Actinoallomurus bryophytorum: one gene and its partner. The main gene of each other region encodes a partner of the protein of the gene in region 2 in a complex. Links are inferred from orthologs where the notes say so. Each region holds a gene or a part of one and is shown on either strand. Other genes may lie near its edges.

What was found.
Region 1: the proteins of smc (region 2) and FB559_RS40885 are in contact, whole or in part, in a crystal structure (PDB 3ZGX), measured with the Bacillus subtilis proteins. The link is inferred for Actinoallomurus bryophytorum from one-to-one orthologs.

Annotation. Positions count from the first base shown.
Region 1 is NZ_VFOZ01000002.1:1,050,688-1,053,478, forward strand. It holds FB559_RS40885 (segregation and condensation protein A), read right to left. Parts: upstream 1,913-2,791; coding sequence 1,088-1,912; downstream 1-1,087. Other genes in the region: FB559_RS40875 (pseudouridine synthase), read right to left, coding at 1-235; scpB (SMC-Scp complex subunit ScpB), read right to left, coding at 232-819; FB559_RS40890 (ParA family protein), read right to left, coding at 2,030-2,791. UniProt on the Bacillus subtilis protein: Participates in chromosomal partition during cell division. May act via the formation of a condensin-like complex containing Smc and ScpB that pull DNA away from mid-cell into both cell halves.
Region 2 is NZ_VFOZ01000001.1:735,883-747,312, reverse strand. Bases 3,384-7,633 are described here. They hold smc (chromosome segregation protein SMC), read left to right. Parts: upstream 3,384-3,776; coding sequence 3,777-7,433; downstream 7,434-7,633. Outside these bases: FB559_RS03560 (YceD family protein), read left to right, coding at 1-236; rpmF (50S ribosomal protein L32), read left to right, coding at 238-414; rnc (ribonuclease III), read left to right, coding at 604-1,302; mutM (bifunctional DNA-formamidopyrimidine glycosylase/DNA-(apurinic or apyrimidinic site) lyase), read left to right, coding at 1,347-2,204; FB559_RS03540 (acylphosphatase), read left to right, coding at 2,642-2,920; FB559_RS03535 (hypothetical protein), read left to right, coding at 3,088-3,285; FB559_RS03525 (globin domain-containing protein), read left to right, coding at 7,862-8,263; FB559_RS03520 (globin domain-containing protein), read left to right, coding at 8,331-9,449; FB559_RS03515 (DivIVA domain-containing protein), read left to right, coding at 9,458-10,108; signal recognition particle-docking protein FtsY, read left to right, coding at 10,142-11,278. UniProt on the Bacillus subtilis protein: Required for chromosome condensation and partitioning.

The DNA of each region.
Region 1 (2,791 bases), on a different replicon or contig from region 2:
CGCCCGCGGGCTTGTTGAGCATGTAGTAGCGCAGCTCGGTACGGGTGGGGATGCGCTTGCCGTCCACGTGGATGACGGCCTGCTGGGGGTCGACGCGGGCGCCGAACCAGGTGATCTTCTCTCCGTCGACGGTCACCCGCCCGGCCGCGATCAGGTCATCGCAGGCGCGCCGGCTGGCCACGCCGGCCTCGGCGAGCACCTTCTGGAGCCGTACGCCCTCGTTGGTCTGGTTCACTGCTGTAGTTCCTCTATGCCTTCCAGGTCATCGGGCAGGTAGGGGGCGAGCTCGGGCAGCTCGTCCACGGTGTTCAGGCCGAGCCGCTCGAGAAAGTAGGTGGTCGTCCGGTAGAGCACCGCCTGGTGCTCCGGGTCGTGGCCCGCCTCCTCGATGAGTCCCCGCATCGTCAGCGTGCGGATCACGCCGTCGCTGTTGACTCCTCGGATCGCCGAGATCCGCGCCCGGTTCACCGGCTGGCGGTAGGCGATGACGGCGAGGGTCTCCAGCGCTGCCTGCGTCAGCCGCGCCGCCTGGCCGTCCCGCACGAACCGCTCGACGAGGGGGGCGCAGACGTCTCGAGTGTAGAACCGCCAGCCGCCTGCGATCTCCCTTAGGTCGAACCCCCGGGCCTGCTCGGTGTATTCCGCCGCCAGCTCCCGCAGCGTGGCGGCGACCTCGTCCCGCGGCCGTTCGAGGATCTGGGCGAGGGTCACCTCGGGCACCGGCTCGTCCACGACGAGCAGGATCGCCTCCAGCCCGGCGCGCAGCGGCGGCTCGGCCGCGGCGCCCTCGGGCGCGTCGAACAGCGCCCCCGGCTCCACGGCGTCCACCGGAGCGGCCTCTTCCGCCGGAGCGACCTCGTCCACCGGGACGACCTCTTCAGCTTCCGCCGGGACGACCTCGTCCGCCAGGACGGCCCCTTCCGCTTCCGCCGGGACGACCTCGTCCGCCAGGACGGCCCCTTCCACCTCCGCAAGGACGGCCTTGTCCGCGGGCTCGGTGTGCGCCGCTTCGCCCTCATCGGCCGCGCCGGAGGGTGCCACGCCGGCGAGGGGCTCCTCACCGGAGTCGCCGGGCTCCGGTGTCATGTCAGTCATCGTTCTTCTCCACCGGTCGTCCTGAGTAGTCATCGCCGACGAGGATCTCGCCGTCCTCGGTGCCGGTCCAGGTGATGTACAGCTCGCCCAGGGGCTCCAGCTGCTCCAGCGAGACCACCTGCTCGCGGTAGAGCTCGAGGACGGCCAGGAAGCGGGCGACGATCTCGAAGGTGCCGGCGCAGTCGGCGGTCAGGGCGCGGAACGTCGTGCGCTCCAGGCGGCGTAGCCGCTCCACCAGCAGGCGCCCCTGCTCCCGTACGCTCGCCTGCGGCGCGTAGATGTGCTCGACCGAGACGGTCGGCACGGGTTTGGGCGCCAGGGTCTTGGCGGCCAGCCGGGCGAACTCCGCCGGGCCCAGGCCGATGAGCACCTCCGGCAGGAGGTTGGCGAACCTCGGCTCCATCGGCACCGTACGGGCGAAGCGGCGCGACTCCCGTGCGATCCGGCCCGAGAAGACCGCGGCGACCTCCTTGTACGCGCGGTACTGCAGGAGCCGTGCGAACAGCAGGTCGCGGGCCTCCAGCAGGGCCAGGTCCTCTTCGTCCTCCACCTCACCGGAGGGCAGCAGCCGCGCGGCCTTCAGGTCGAGGAGGGTGGCGGCGACCAGCAGGAAGTAGCTCGCCTGGTCCAGGTCCCACTCACGGCCGTAGGAGCGGATGAAGGAGATGAACTCGTCGGTGACCTTGTGGAGGGACACCTCGGTGATGTCGAGCTTGTGCTTGGCGATGAGGCCGAGGAGCAGGTCGAAGGGACCCTCGAAGTTGTCGAGGTGCACCTCGAATCCGCGCTTGTGCTCCTCCGGGGCCGGCTCACTCACCTGGTCAACGGTAGTGGAGGCCACGCACTCCCCTGCCGCCTGCACGCGGAATGGTCCGCGGAGCGGGCATCCCGTGGCGGGCCTCCGGTGCGGTCACGACGACCGCACCGGAAAGGCTCACATGAGGGAATGCCACCTCTGGAGTACCTCCTTGGCGAGTTCCCGGTAGGCGTTAGCGCCCATGGACGACGGGTCGAAGCGGGTGATGGGCTCACCCACGACGGTCGCGTCCGGGAACCGGACCGTGCGGTTGATGACCGTGTGGAAGACCTGCTCGCCGAAGGCGTCCACGATGCGGCCGAGCACCTCACGGGTGTGGAGGGTGCGGGAGTCGTACATCGTCGCCAGGAAGCCGTCGATGGCCAGCTCCTGGTTGAGCCGGCCCTGGACCTTCTCGATCGTCTCCATGAGCAGCGCGACACCGCGCATCGCGAAGTATTCGCACTCGAGAGGGACGAGAACGCCTTGGCTGGCGGTCAGCGCGTTGACGGTCAGCAGACCGAGCGAGGGCTGACAGTCGATCATGATGTAGTCGTAGTCGGCCACGACCGGCTTGAGCAGACCCCCGAGGATGTACTCGCGGCCGACCTCGTGGACGAGCTGGACCTCCGCGCCGGACAGGTCGATGTTGCTGGGCAGCAGGTCCATGCCCTCGACGCTGGTCTCCAGGATGACCTCTTCGGTCTCCACGCCCCGCTCCATGAGCAGGTTGTAGATCGTGAGGTCGAGCTGGCGCGGGTCGCCCTTGCCCAGTCCCACCGACAGCGCGCCCTGGGGGTCGAAGTCGACGAGGAGAACGCGACGGCCCTGCTCGGCCAATGCGGCGCCCAGATTTATGGTCGTCGTCGTCTTGCCGACGCCGCCCTTCTGGTTGCAGAC
Region 2 (11,430 bases):
AAGACGAACGCCGTCTCGAGGGAGATCTCATCGATCTCGAACCGGTGGTACGGGACGCGATGGTGCTAGCACTGCCGCTGTCCCCGCTGTGCCGGGACGACTGTCCCGGTCTGTGCACGGACTGCGGGGTCCGGCTGGCCGATGCCGGTCCGGACCACCATCACGACGCCGTCGACCCTCGGTGGGCGGCATTGCAGGGCATGTTGGATCAACGACAAGAAGACCAGGAGGGCTGACGTGGCCGTACCAAAGCGGAAGAAGTCGCGCAGCAACACGCGGCACCGTCGCTCGCAGTGGAAGACCCAGGCTCCCACGCTTGTGCGCTGCCCGCAGTGCCGCGACCAGAAGCTGCCCCACACCGCGTGCGCGACCTGCGGCACCTACAACCGCCGTCAGGTCATCGACGTGGCCTGAGGACGTTCCGGGGGCGGCGCAGTGCCGCCCCCGCCCGTCTCGCGATGAAGACTCGCCCGAGGCCGTGGCGGACGCCGGGAACGACCCGGCGTGTACCTCGCTCTCGCGGAACCTTCCGCGGAGGAAGACCGTGAATTCTGTCTGTGCCGCCTCCCTGACCCGGGGGGCCGCGTGAAGCCGGACCACTCCATGACCGACCGCAGCGCGCTCGAGGCCGCGCTCGGTGTCAGGCCCGACCCGGAGCTGCTCGAACGCGCCCTGACCCACCGCTCCTACGCGTACGAGAACGGCGGGCTGCCGACCAACGAGCGGCTGGAGTTCCTCGGCGACTCCGTGCTCGGCCTGGTCGTCACCGACACGCTGTTCAACGGCCATCCGGATCTGCCCGAGGGCCAGCTCGCCAAGCTGCGCGCGGCCGTCGTCAACATGCGGGCGCTCGCCGGCGTGGCACGCCAGCTCGACCTGGGCGCCTACATCCGCCTCGGCCGCGGCGAAGAGGGGACCGGGGGCCGCGACAAGGCCTCGATCCTCGCCGACACGCTCGAGGCCGTGATCGGCGCGGTCTATCTCGACCAGGGCCTCAAGGCGGCGGACGCCCTCGTGCACCGTCTGTTCGACGCCCTGATCATCCGGTCGGCGAGCCTGGGCGCCGGGCTCGACTGGAAGACCTCGCTGCAGGAGCTGACCGCCACCGAGGAGCTCGGCGTGCCCGAGTACCACGTGGAGGAGAGCGGCCCGGACCACCAGAAGAGCTTCCGCGCCGTCGTCGCCGTCGGTGGTGTCGCCTACGGCCACGGTGAGGGCCGCAGCAAGAAGGAGGCCGAGCAGCAGGCGGCCGAGGCGGCATGGACGACGATCCGCGAGCGTTCTTCCTCTGCCGGCAACTGACGCGCCGGACATCCCCCGCCACAGCCGGAAAGAGGAGAACACCCGTGCCCGAGCTGCCCGAGGTCGAGGTCGTACGGCGTGGAGTCGAACGCTGGGTGGCCGGCCGGACCGTCGAGTCCGCCACCGTCCTCCACCCGCGCGCGGCGCGCCGCCACGTCGAGGGCCCGGCCGACCTCGCCGCCCGGATGACCGGGCGCCTGGTGTCCGGCGCGCGGCGGCGGGGAAAGTACCTGTGGCTGCCCGTCGGCGACGACGAGGCGTTCCTGGCCCACCTCGGCATGAGCGGCCAGCTGATCGTCGGTGAGCCGGACCGGGCCTACGAAAAGCATCTGCGCGCCCGGTTCACCTTCACCGACGGGGGGCTGGACCTGCGCTTCGTCGACCAGCGCACCTTCGGTCACCTGATGCTCACCGGCACCACGGACGACGGGGTGCCCCTGCCGATCGCGCACATCGCCCCGGATCCGCTGGAGGCGGCCTTCGACGAGGAGGCGTTCCTGCGCGCACTCCGCCGGCGCCGTACGGGGATCAAGCGCGCGCTGCTCGACCAGTCGCTGATCAGCGGCGTGGGCAACATCTACGCCGACGAGGCGCTGTGGCGGGCGAAGCTCCACTGGGCACGGCCCACCGAGACTCTCACGCGGCCCGAGGCGCGGCGCGTGCTGACGGCCGCCCGCGAGGTCATGGGCGACGCCCTGACGGCGGGCGGCACGTCCTTCGACAGCCTGTACGTCAACGTCAACGGAGAGAGCGGTTACTTCGGCCGGTCACTCAACGTGTACGGCCGGGAGGACGAGCCGTGCCCCCGCTGCGGCGACCCGGTCCGGCGTGACGCGTTCATGAACCGCTCGTCCTACACCTGTCCCCGGTGCCAGCCCCGCCCTCGCCGCGGGCGCTACTGACGTTCAGCGGGTTCCGGCACGCCCTCAGGGCCTCATCCGAGGTCCCGCTGCGCGGCGCCCAGGCGGCGCCCTCGCCGCGTTGTCGTCGGTCGCCGGCCGGTACCGGGCTGATTCCCTCCTCCGCCTTGCGACGCGCCGCGTGGACGCCGCTCGCTACGGATCGGGACTTCGAGACAGCCCCTTAAGGGGCTTTTCGACGCTCCGCATGCGTCCGGGTCCGGTCACGGGCGTTCCGTCAGGCGGGGTTGTCCGGGTTCGACCGCGGTGCTAGACGACCGCCCGGGGGGCCCTCCCGTGCGTGGTGACGGCGTCGCCGGACGGATCTCGATCGCCGCCGTCGCCCGGCCGCGAGCCTTCCGTGCGGTCCTTGCCGTGGGTCTTTTGTCGCAACTATCGGCGTATGGCCGGGTCCTCTCGCGGGACTAGGATCCCGGAACGTGGAGGACCAGATTCGGCTGACCGCGTGGGTGCGCGGCCACGTGCAAGGTGTGGGTTTCCGGTGGTGGGTACGTTCCAGGGCGCTCGAGCTCGGTCTGGCCGGCTCGGCGAGCAACCTCAGGGACGGCCGGGTCGAGGTGATCGCCGAAGGCCCCCGGGCGGCCTGTGACGGGCTGCTCACCCTGTTGCGCGGCGGGGAGACGCCGGGAATGGTCGACGGCGTTGTGGAGCGATGGACGGAGCCGCGTGGCGATCTTCGCGGCTTCGTCGAACGGTGATCGCTCTGGGAAGTCTGCTAAACTTGGATAGGCAGGTTGTTACGCGTCTGTGACATCTGTCTTGACCGGCTCTCCAGCCGGTGCGACCCTAGTTGTTACGCGCATCATTTCGGCTCTCATGTGCGCGATCATTCCTGCTGGTCACTCAGCGTGGAGGACCCTTAATCATGGCGAAGGCTCTACTCGGCCACGTCGGCGGTCCGGACCCCCGCATGGTTGCGGAGATGCGGCGCCTTCAGCAACGTGTCCGTGACCTGGAGGCCGAGCTCGTACGGCTCCAGACCGAGAACGACACGCTCGCGGCGGTCGCGGACAACGAAGTCATGGCGCTCAGCGCCAACGACCGCGAACCGGCTCTGACCTAACGGTCAGACCGCTCCTTAAAAGGGACGTCGATCATGACGTCCCTTTTTGCTGCCTCGAATTAACATCCGGCGTGCTTCACCAAAGGTTGTTCCTTGACCGCAACGGTGAGGCAATCACTTCGGAAATGCACGTGTGATCATGTTCGCCCCCAGGTCAGCCGATCGCCCGATGGCGCGGGGAATTTCCGTCCGCTCCCGTTGAGGGCGTCGATAGGCGGCGCCAGAACGGGCGTTCGACCGAAGAAGAGGCCATTTCCTGATCCGTCGTGGCCGGTGGTCGCCGGGGCGGGACGCCGGAGCCGCCGGGCGGGGTGGTTCTCCCGGACAGACCACGCATCAGGATCGATCGTGGCACATTTGGGGATGTCAGATGGCCGGTGCTACGCCGGGTTCGGGGTCTCGGCCGGTATCGTTCGCAGAGGCCAAGCCCGGCCGGCCTCCCGAATCTCACGGGCCGGCATCGAACGGTCGCGGAAAGGATCGGTAGACGCTTGTACTTGAAGAGCCTCACGCTGCGTGGCTTCAAGTCCTTCGCGTCCTCGACCACGCTGCGTCTCGAACCGGGCATCACCTGTGTCGTCGGACCCAACGGCTCGGGCAAGTCCAACGTCGTCGACGCGCTCTCGTGGGTGATGGGCGAGCAGGGCGCCAAGTCGCTGCGCGGCGGCAAGATGGAGGACGTCATCTTCGCGGGCACGTCGTCGCGCCCGCCGCTCGGCCGCGCCGAGGTCCTCCTCACCATCGACAACACCGACGGCGCACTGCCGATCGACTACACCGAGGTCACGATCAGCAGGCTCATGTTCCGGTCGGGGCAGAGCGAGTACGCGATCAACGGTGACTCCTGCCGCCTGCTCGACGTTCAGGAACTCCTGTCGGACTCCGGCATCGGTCGCGAGATGCACGTGATCATCGGTCAGGGGCAGCTCGACCGGATTCTGCATTCCGGGCCCGAGGGGCGCCGCGCGGTCGTCGAGGAGGCGGCCGGCGTCCTCAAGCACCGCAAGCGCAAGGAGAAGGCCCTGCGCAAGCTGGACGCGATGGGGGCCAACCTCACGCGCGTCCAGGACCTCACCACCGAGCTGCGCCGCCAGCTCAAACCGCTCGGCCGGCAGGCGGAGATCGCCCGCCGGGCCGCCGTGATCCAGTCCGACCTGCGTGACGCGCGGGTCCGCCTGCTCGCCGACGACCTCGTGACGCTGAGCGGGCGGCTCAAGCAGGAGACCCTCGACGAGGCCGCCGTACGCCAGCGGCACACGGCCGTGGAGGAGGCCCTCGGCCAGGCCCAGCAGAGGGAGACCCTTCTGGAGGCCGAGGCCGCCGAGCAGGCGCCGCTGCTGGTCCGCACCCAGGAGACCTGGTACTCCCTGTCGTCCTTCCGCGAGCGCCTGCGCGGCGTCGGTGAGGTCGCCGCCGAGCGCCACCGGCACGCCGTCGAGGCGGAGGGGGAGGAGCGCCGGGGCCGCGATCCCGAGGACATGGAGCGCGAGGCCGCCGAGGTACGCGAGCAGGAGGAGGTACTCGCCGCGCGCCTGGAGGCCGTGGAGGAGATGCTCGCCGAGTCCGTACGCGAGCGGTCCGAGGCGGAGACCGCGCTCGAGGCCGAAGAACGCCGCCTGCAGGCCGCCGCCCGCGCCGCGGCCGACCGTCGCGAGGGCCTGGCGCGGCTGCGCGGCCAGGTCGACGCGCTGGGCAGCAAGATGCAGGCCACCGAGGCGGAGATCGGCCGGCTCAACGAGGCGCGAGCCGCCGCCGGCGAACGCGCGCGGGTGGCCGAGGCCGAATACTCGTCACAGGAGACGCAGGCGGCCGAGGACCCGGAGCTGGCCGCCGAGCACGAACGCGTACAGGAGATCCTCGAACAGGCCAAGGAGTCCGCCGAACAGGCACGCGACGCGGTAGACGAGCCCCGTCGCGCCGTACGCGAGGCGCATGAGCGCGTCGGCGCGGCCCGCGGGGCCGACCAGTCCGCGCAGAAGGAGCTCACCGCGCTGCAGGCGCGGGTCGAGGCCCTCGATCTCACCCTGGGCAGTGCCGTGGACGGCGGTGAGGTACTCCTGTCCGCCGGCCTCGACGGCGTGCTGGGCACGCTCGCCGCGCTTCTGTCGGTCGAGCCGGGCGCCGAGGTCGCGGTCGCCGCGGCCCTGGGCGCGGCCACCGAGGCCGTCGCCGTCGCCTCTCTCGACACCGCGTCATCGGCGCTCGCCCTGCTACGCGCCGACGACGCGGGGCAGGCCGGTCTCGTGGTCGGCGACGGGCCCTCCGCCCACGGCGACCGCGCCGCTCTGCCGGGCGGCGCCCGCTACGCGGCCGACCTGGTCGACGCGGCGGAGTCGGTGCGTTCGGCGGTCCACCACCTCCTCGACGGCGTCGTGGTCGTGCAGGACCTGTCCGCCGCGACCGCGCTCGTACGCGAGAGGCCCGCGCTGCGGGCGGTCACCCGCGACGGCGACCTGCTCGGCGCCCACTGGGCACTGGGCGGTGGCGGCGGTCGGCAGAGCCCGCTGCAGATGCGCGCCGCACGCGACGAGGCGGCCGAACGCCTGGCCGCGGCACGCGAGAGGGCCGAGCACACCGCCGAGGCGCTGGAGGAGGCAGTCTCGGCCGAGCAGCGCGCCCAAGCGGTCCTGGAGGCGGCACAGGCGGCGGTCGGCGAGGCGCAGGCCGGCGTCAACCGCGCGCAGGCCGGACTCGACCGCGTACGCGCCAAGCTCCGTGAGGCCGCCGCCGAGGCGGCACAGGAGGCCAGGCACGTGGCCGGGCTCCAGGCCGCGGCGCAGGCCGCCCGCCAGGAGACCGAACGCCTGTCCTCGTCCGTACGCGCCGCCGAAGAAGCACGCGAACGCGACGCCGAGGCCCACGCCGGGCTGCGCGAGCGGCTGGAGGCCGCCGAGGCCGAGCCGCTGTCGGACGACGAGGAGGACTCCGCCCGCCGCGACGAACTCACCGACCACTGCCAGGAGCTGCGCGCCGCCGAGATGGAGGCGCGCCTCAACGTCCGTACCGCCGAGGAGCGCGTCACCGCCATCACCGGCCGCGCCGACGCACTGCTGCGCGCTGCCGACGAGGAACGCGCCGAACGCGCCCGCGCCGCCGAACGCCGCGAGCGTCGCGCGCACGACGCCCGGGTCGCCCAGGCCGTCGTCACCGGCGCACGCGCGGCACTGGCCCGCATCGAGGTCTCGATCGCCGCGGCGGTCGCCGAGCGCGAGGCCGCCGAGCAGGCACGCGCCGCACGCGAGGAGGAGCTCAAGACCGTCCGCACGCGCGTACGGGAGCTCACCGGCGAGCACGAGAGGCTCCTCAACGTCGCGCACGGCAGCGAGGTGGCACGCGCCGAGCGGCGGCTGCGCCTCGAGCAGATGGAGGAGCGGGCGATGGAGGAGTTCGGACTGGAGGTGGACGTGCTCGTCTCCGAGTACGGCCCCGACCAGCTCGTCCCCCCGGCGCCGGACGCCCCCGAAGACGCCGTGCCCGCACCGTACGACCGGGCCGTGCAGGAGAAGCGCGCCAAGCAGGCCGAACGCCAGCTGACCCAGCTGGGCAAGGTCAACCCCCTGGCGCTGGAGGAGTTCGCGGCGCTGGAGGAGCGGCACGCCTTCCTGACGTCCCAGCTGGAGGATCTCAAGAAGACCCGGCGCGACCTGCTCACGGTCGTCAAGGAGGTCGACGAGCGGGTCGAACAGGTCTTCACCTCGGCGTACGAGGACACCGCACGGGAGTTCGAAGGGATCTTCTCCCGGCTGTTCCCCGGCGGAGAGGGACGGCTGTCCCTGACCGAGCCGGAGGACATGCTCACCACCGGCATCGAGGTCGAGGCCCGCCCACCGGGCAAGAAGGTCAAGCGCCTGTCGCTGCTGTCCGGTGGAGAACGATCCCTGGTGGCGATCGCCTTCCTGGTCGCCATCTTCAAGGCCCGCCCGTCCCCGTTCTACGTGCTGGACGAGGTCGAGGCCGCCCTGGACGACACCAACACCCAGCGCCTGCTGGGCATCTTCGAAGAACTCCGCGAGTCCTCACAGCTGATCGTCATCACCCACCAGAAGCGCACGATGGAGGGCGCTGACGCCCTGTACGGCGTGAGCATGCGCGGCGACGGAGTGACCCAGGTCATCAGCCAACGCCTCCGCGAGCCCGAACCCGCCTGACCCGAGCCGGCGTGACCGAGTCGGCCTGGCCCGAGTCGATCTGTCGCGCCGCATCCGTTTGAGTGAGCCGGGGCGGCTGTGTGGATCGTGGCGGGTGCGTCCGGCCCGTACGTGACGGCGGGCCGCCGACTCGCGTGACGGGCGGGGCGGGAGGCCTCCGTCCAGGCGTGCGCTGCGGCTCGGGATTCACGAGTTCACGTGATCCTGGGCACGTTCCAAACGCCCGCCGGGTTCATTCGGGGGCCGTCCGCCGCGCCATCCCGGCCTCTTGCCCGGGACATCCAGGCCGACCGGGCGAGTCCTCTATCTCACGAATTCCCAGGCTACGACCCTGCCGTCTCAATTGTCCCTAGTTAACCGTGCGTAACCCTTGCGCAAGGTCGTGTGAGTCGTTAGGAATTGAGGTCTTCGGAAACGGAAGGGACTACATGAACGCTCAACGAATCAAGGAAAACTTCGCGCTGGTCGCCGATCACGGTCTGGAAGTGGCTGACTACTTTTACGCAGATTTGTTCGAGCGTAATCCGGGATACCGATCGCTTTTCCCGGCCTCCATGGAGCAGCAGCACAAGGTACTTCTCGCCGCACTCGCGCAGATCGTGGAGTGGGTGGATAACACTGAGGAATTGATTCCTTACCTTCAGCGACTGGGAAGCGATCACTCCGGATTCGGGGTCACCGCGGAGGACTACCCGGAGGTCGGCGCGAGCCTCATCGCGACCCTCCGCCACTTCAGCGGCGACGCATGGACCCCCGACCTGGAGAAGGACTGGACAGCCGCGTACGGCGTGGTTTCCGAGGTCATGGTGCAGGCGGGCGGCGAGCGGTAGCGCGGACCCGGGCGCCGATCCCCGCCGGCGCCCCGCTCGCGCGCAAGACCGTCCCTCAGGAGAACGTGTGGATGCCCAGGCATTGAAAGATAACTTTGCGCAGGTCGCACAGCACGGCGATGCTGTCGCATTGTTCTTTTACTCGGACTTGTTTCTGAGAAACCCCGGTCTACGGGAGATGTTCCCGATCGGAATGAGCCATCAGCGTGACCGTCTGTTGAGTGCACTCGGCCGCGTGGTCGCGCAGGTGGACAACCTGCCAGAAGTCGTTCCGTTCGTTCGTCAACTCGGCGCTGACCACCGGAAATTCGGTGTCGAGGCGCTGCATTATCCCGAGGTCGGCCAGAGTCTGATCGCCACTCTGCGTTACTTCTCCGGCGCCGCGTGGAGTGACGCACTCGCGCGCGACTGGGGCGATGCCTACACCCTCCTGGCGAACGTCATGGTCGAGGCCGCCGACGAGGACGCGAAGCAGCGCCCGGCCTGGTGGAACGCCCAGATCGTGGCGCACGAGCGCCGCCGGTTCGACCTCGCCGTCCTGCGCGTCGTGACGGACCGGCCGCTGCCCTACCTGCCCGGGCAGTCGGTGGCGGTCGAGGTGCCGGTACGGCCGCGGATGTGGCGCTACTACTCCATGGCCAACGCTCCCCGGCACGACAACACGCTCGACTTCCACGTACGGCTCGTCGACGGCGGCCCGGTGAGTCCCGTCCTGGTGCGCTCCGCCGGTGCCGGTGACTGGCTCAAGCTGGGCTCGCCGGTCGGGACCATGACCTTCAACGAGCGGTCCGGCCGCGACGTCCTCCTCATCGGCGGGAGTACGGGCCTGGCGCCGCTCAAGGCGATCCTCGAACGGATCGCCCGCAGTCCCGCACCGCCGCGGGTGCACCTGTTCTTCGGCGCGCGCACCGCCGACGGACTCTACGACCTCGCCGACCTGACCAAACGTGCCGCCGACAGTCCCTGGCTCACCGTGGTGCCCGCCGTGTCCGAAGGCGGGGCCGACGGAGCCGAACAGGCCGAGCAGGGCGTACTGGCCGACGTGGTCGCCCGGTACGGCCTCTGGAGAGACCACGACGCCTACGTATGCGGCTCACCCGCGATGGTCGACGCGACCGTGGAACGGCTCGTGGGCCTCGGGCTCGGCATGGACCGGATCCGGTCGGACAAGTTCGCGGACGCATAGGGAGAGCGATGAACTCACCAGACATTTCCGGAGCTCAGCGCCTGACCCCCGCCGAGCTGCAGGCGGTCAACTTCCGGCGCGCGCCGCTCGGCCGGCGCGGTTTCGACGAGGACCAGGTACGCGCCTTCCTCGGCCAGGTCGAACAGGAGCTGGTCCGCGTCCTGAACGAGAAGGCCGCGATGCAGCACGAGGTCGGGCGGCTGCGGGACCGGATCACCGGTAACCCGCAGGGCTTCTCGCCCGTACAGGCCGAGGACGCCCACATCCAGGCGGTCCGCATCCTGTCCAAGGCGCAGGAGACCGCCGACCATTACGTGGCCGACGCCCAGCGCTACAGCCGGGAGATCGCCGAGGAGGCGCGCCGGGGCAGGGACGAGATCCTCGCCGAGGCCAAGGCGCGGGCCGTACTGGTCCTGGACGAGGCGCATCGCCAGGCCTCGACCGCCGCCGAGCAGGTCAAGCCGTCCTCCGAGCCCCTGTCGGAGGACGAGCGGCGCAACCTCGAAAGCGAGATCGCCTACCTGCGGACCTTCAGCGACGTCTACCGCACGCATCTGCGGTCCTACCTGGAGGCCCTGCTGCGCAACGTGGAGGAGTGGGATCACTCGGAGCACGACTCCACGCCCGGCGCGCGTACGCCGCTGCCCCGCCCGCGCTGAGCGTCCCCGGCCTCTGCGACACTGGGACACGCTATGGAATACCTGATCCTCGCCATCGCGATCGTCGTGCTCGCCGTCGTCGCCGCCGGATTCTTTCTGCTGCGCGGCCGCGGCCGGGGCCGTACAGCTCCGCCGCCCGAGACCTCCGCGGGCGGCACGGCCGTCCTGGACGACGACGAGGTCGCGACCGCGGCTCCACCCGTCGACGTCCCGGTCGCCCCGGCGGCGCCGGAGATCGAGCTTCCGCCGCCCTCCGCCGGACGTCTCGTACGCCTGCGCGCGCGGCTGTCCCGGTCCCAGAACGCCCTGGGCAAGAGCCTGCTGGCGCTGCTGTCCCGTGACGCCCTCGACGACGAAGCGTGGGAGGAGATCGAGGACACGCTGGTCACCGCGGACGTCGGGGTCGTGCCCGCCAGGCAGATCGTGGACGACCTGCGGACGAAGGTGAAGGTCCTCGGCTCGCGGGACCCGGTCCAGGTGCGCGCGATGCTCAAGGAGGAGCTGCTCGGCCAGCTCGGCGTGGACTGGGATCGGACGCTGCGCACCGAGCCGCACGGCAACCAGCCTGCGGTCATCCTCGTCGTCGGCGTCAACGGCACCGGCAAGACGACCACATGCGGCAAGCTCGCGCGGGTCATCGTCGGCGACGGCCGTACGGTCCTGCTCGGTGCCGCCGACACCTTCCGTGCCGCCGCGGCCGACCAGCTGCAGACCTGGGGATCACGGGTCGGCGCCGAGGTCGTACGCAAGGCGGAGGGCACGGACCCGGCGAGCGTCGCGTTCGAGGCCGTCAAGCAGGGCATCGCGGGCGCCGTCGACACGGTGATCGTCGACACCGCGGGCCGGCTGCACACCAAGACCGGGCTGATGGACGAGCTCGGCAAGGTCAAGCGGGTGATCGAAAAGCAGGCACAGGTCGACGAGGTGATCCTGGTCCTCGACGCGACGACGGGGCAGAACGGCCTGCGGCAGGCACGTGTCTTCGCCGAGGTCGTCAACGTCACCGGCATCGCGTTGACCAAGCTCGACGGCACCGCCAAGGGCGGCATCGTCATCGCCGTGCAACGCGAGCTCGGCGTTCCCGTCAAGCTCGTCGGCCTCGGTGAGGGGCCCGATGACCTTGCCCCCTTCGACCCGGATGCCTTCGTCGAGGCGATTCTGGGCGACTGATCGGGATACGTACACCTAGATACGTACCCGTATAGGTATTTCTCCCGCTTCGCTCGGGGCGCTCTTTCGGGCACTCTCTGAGACGTTGTGGCGACGTTCCCCCGGGCGGCCGTCACCGTACCGGCGTCGTGACCGCGCGCGACGCCTTCTGG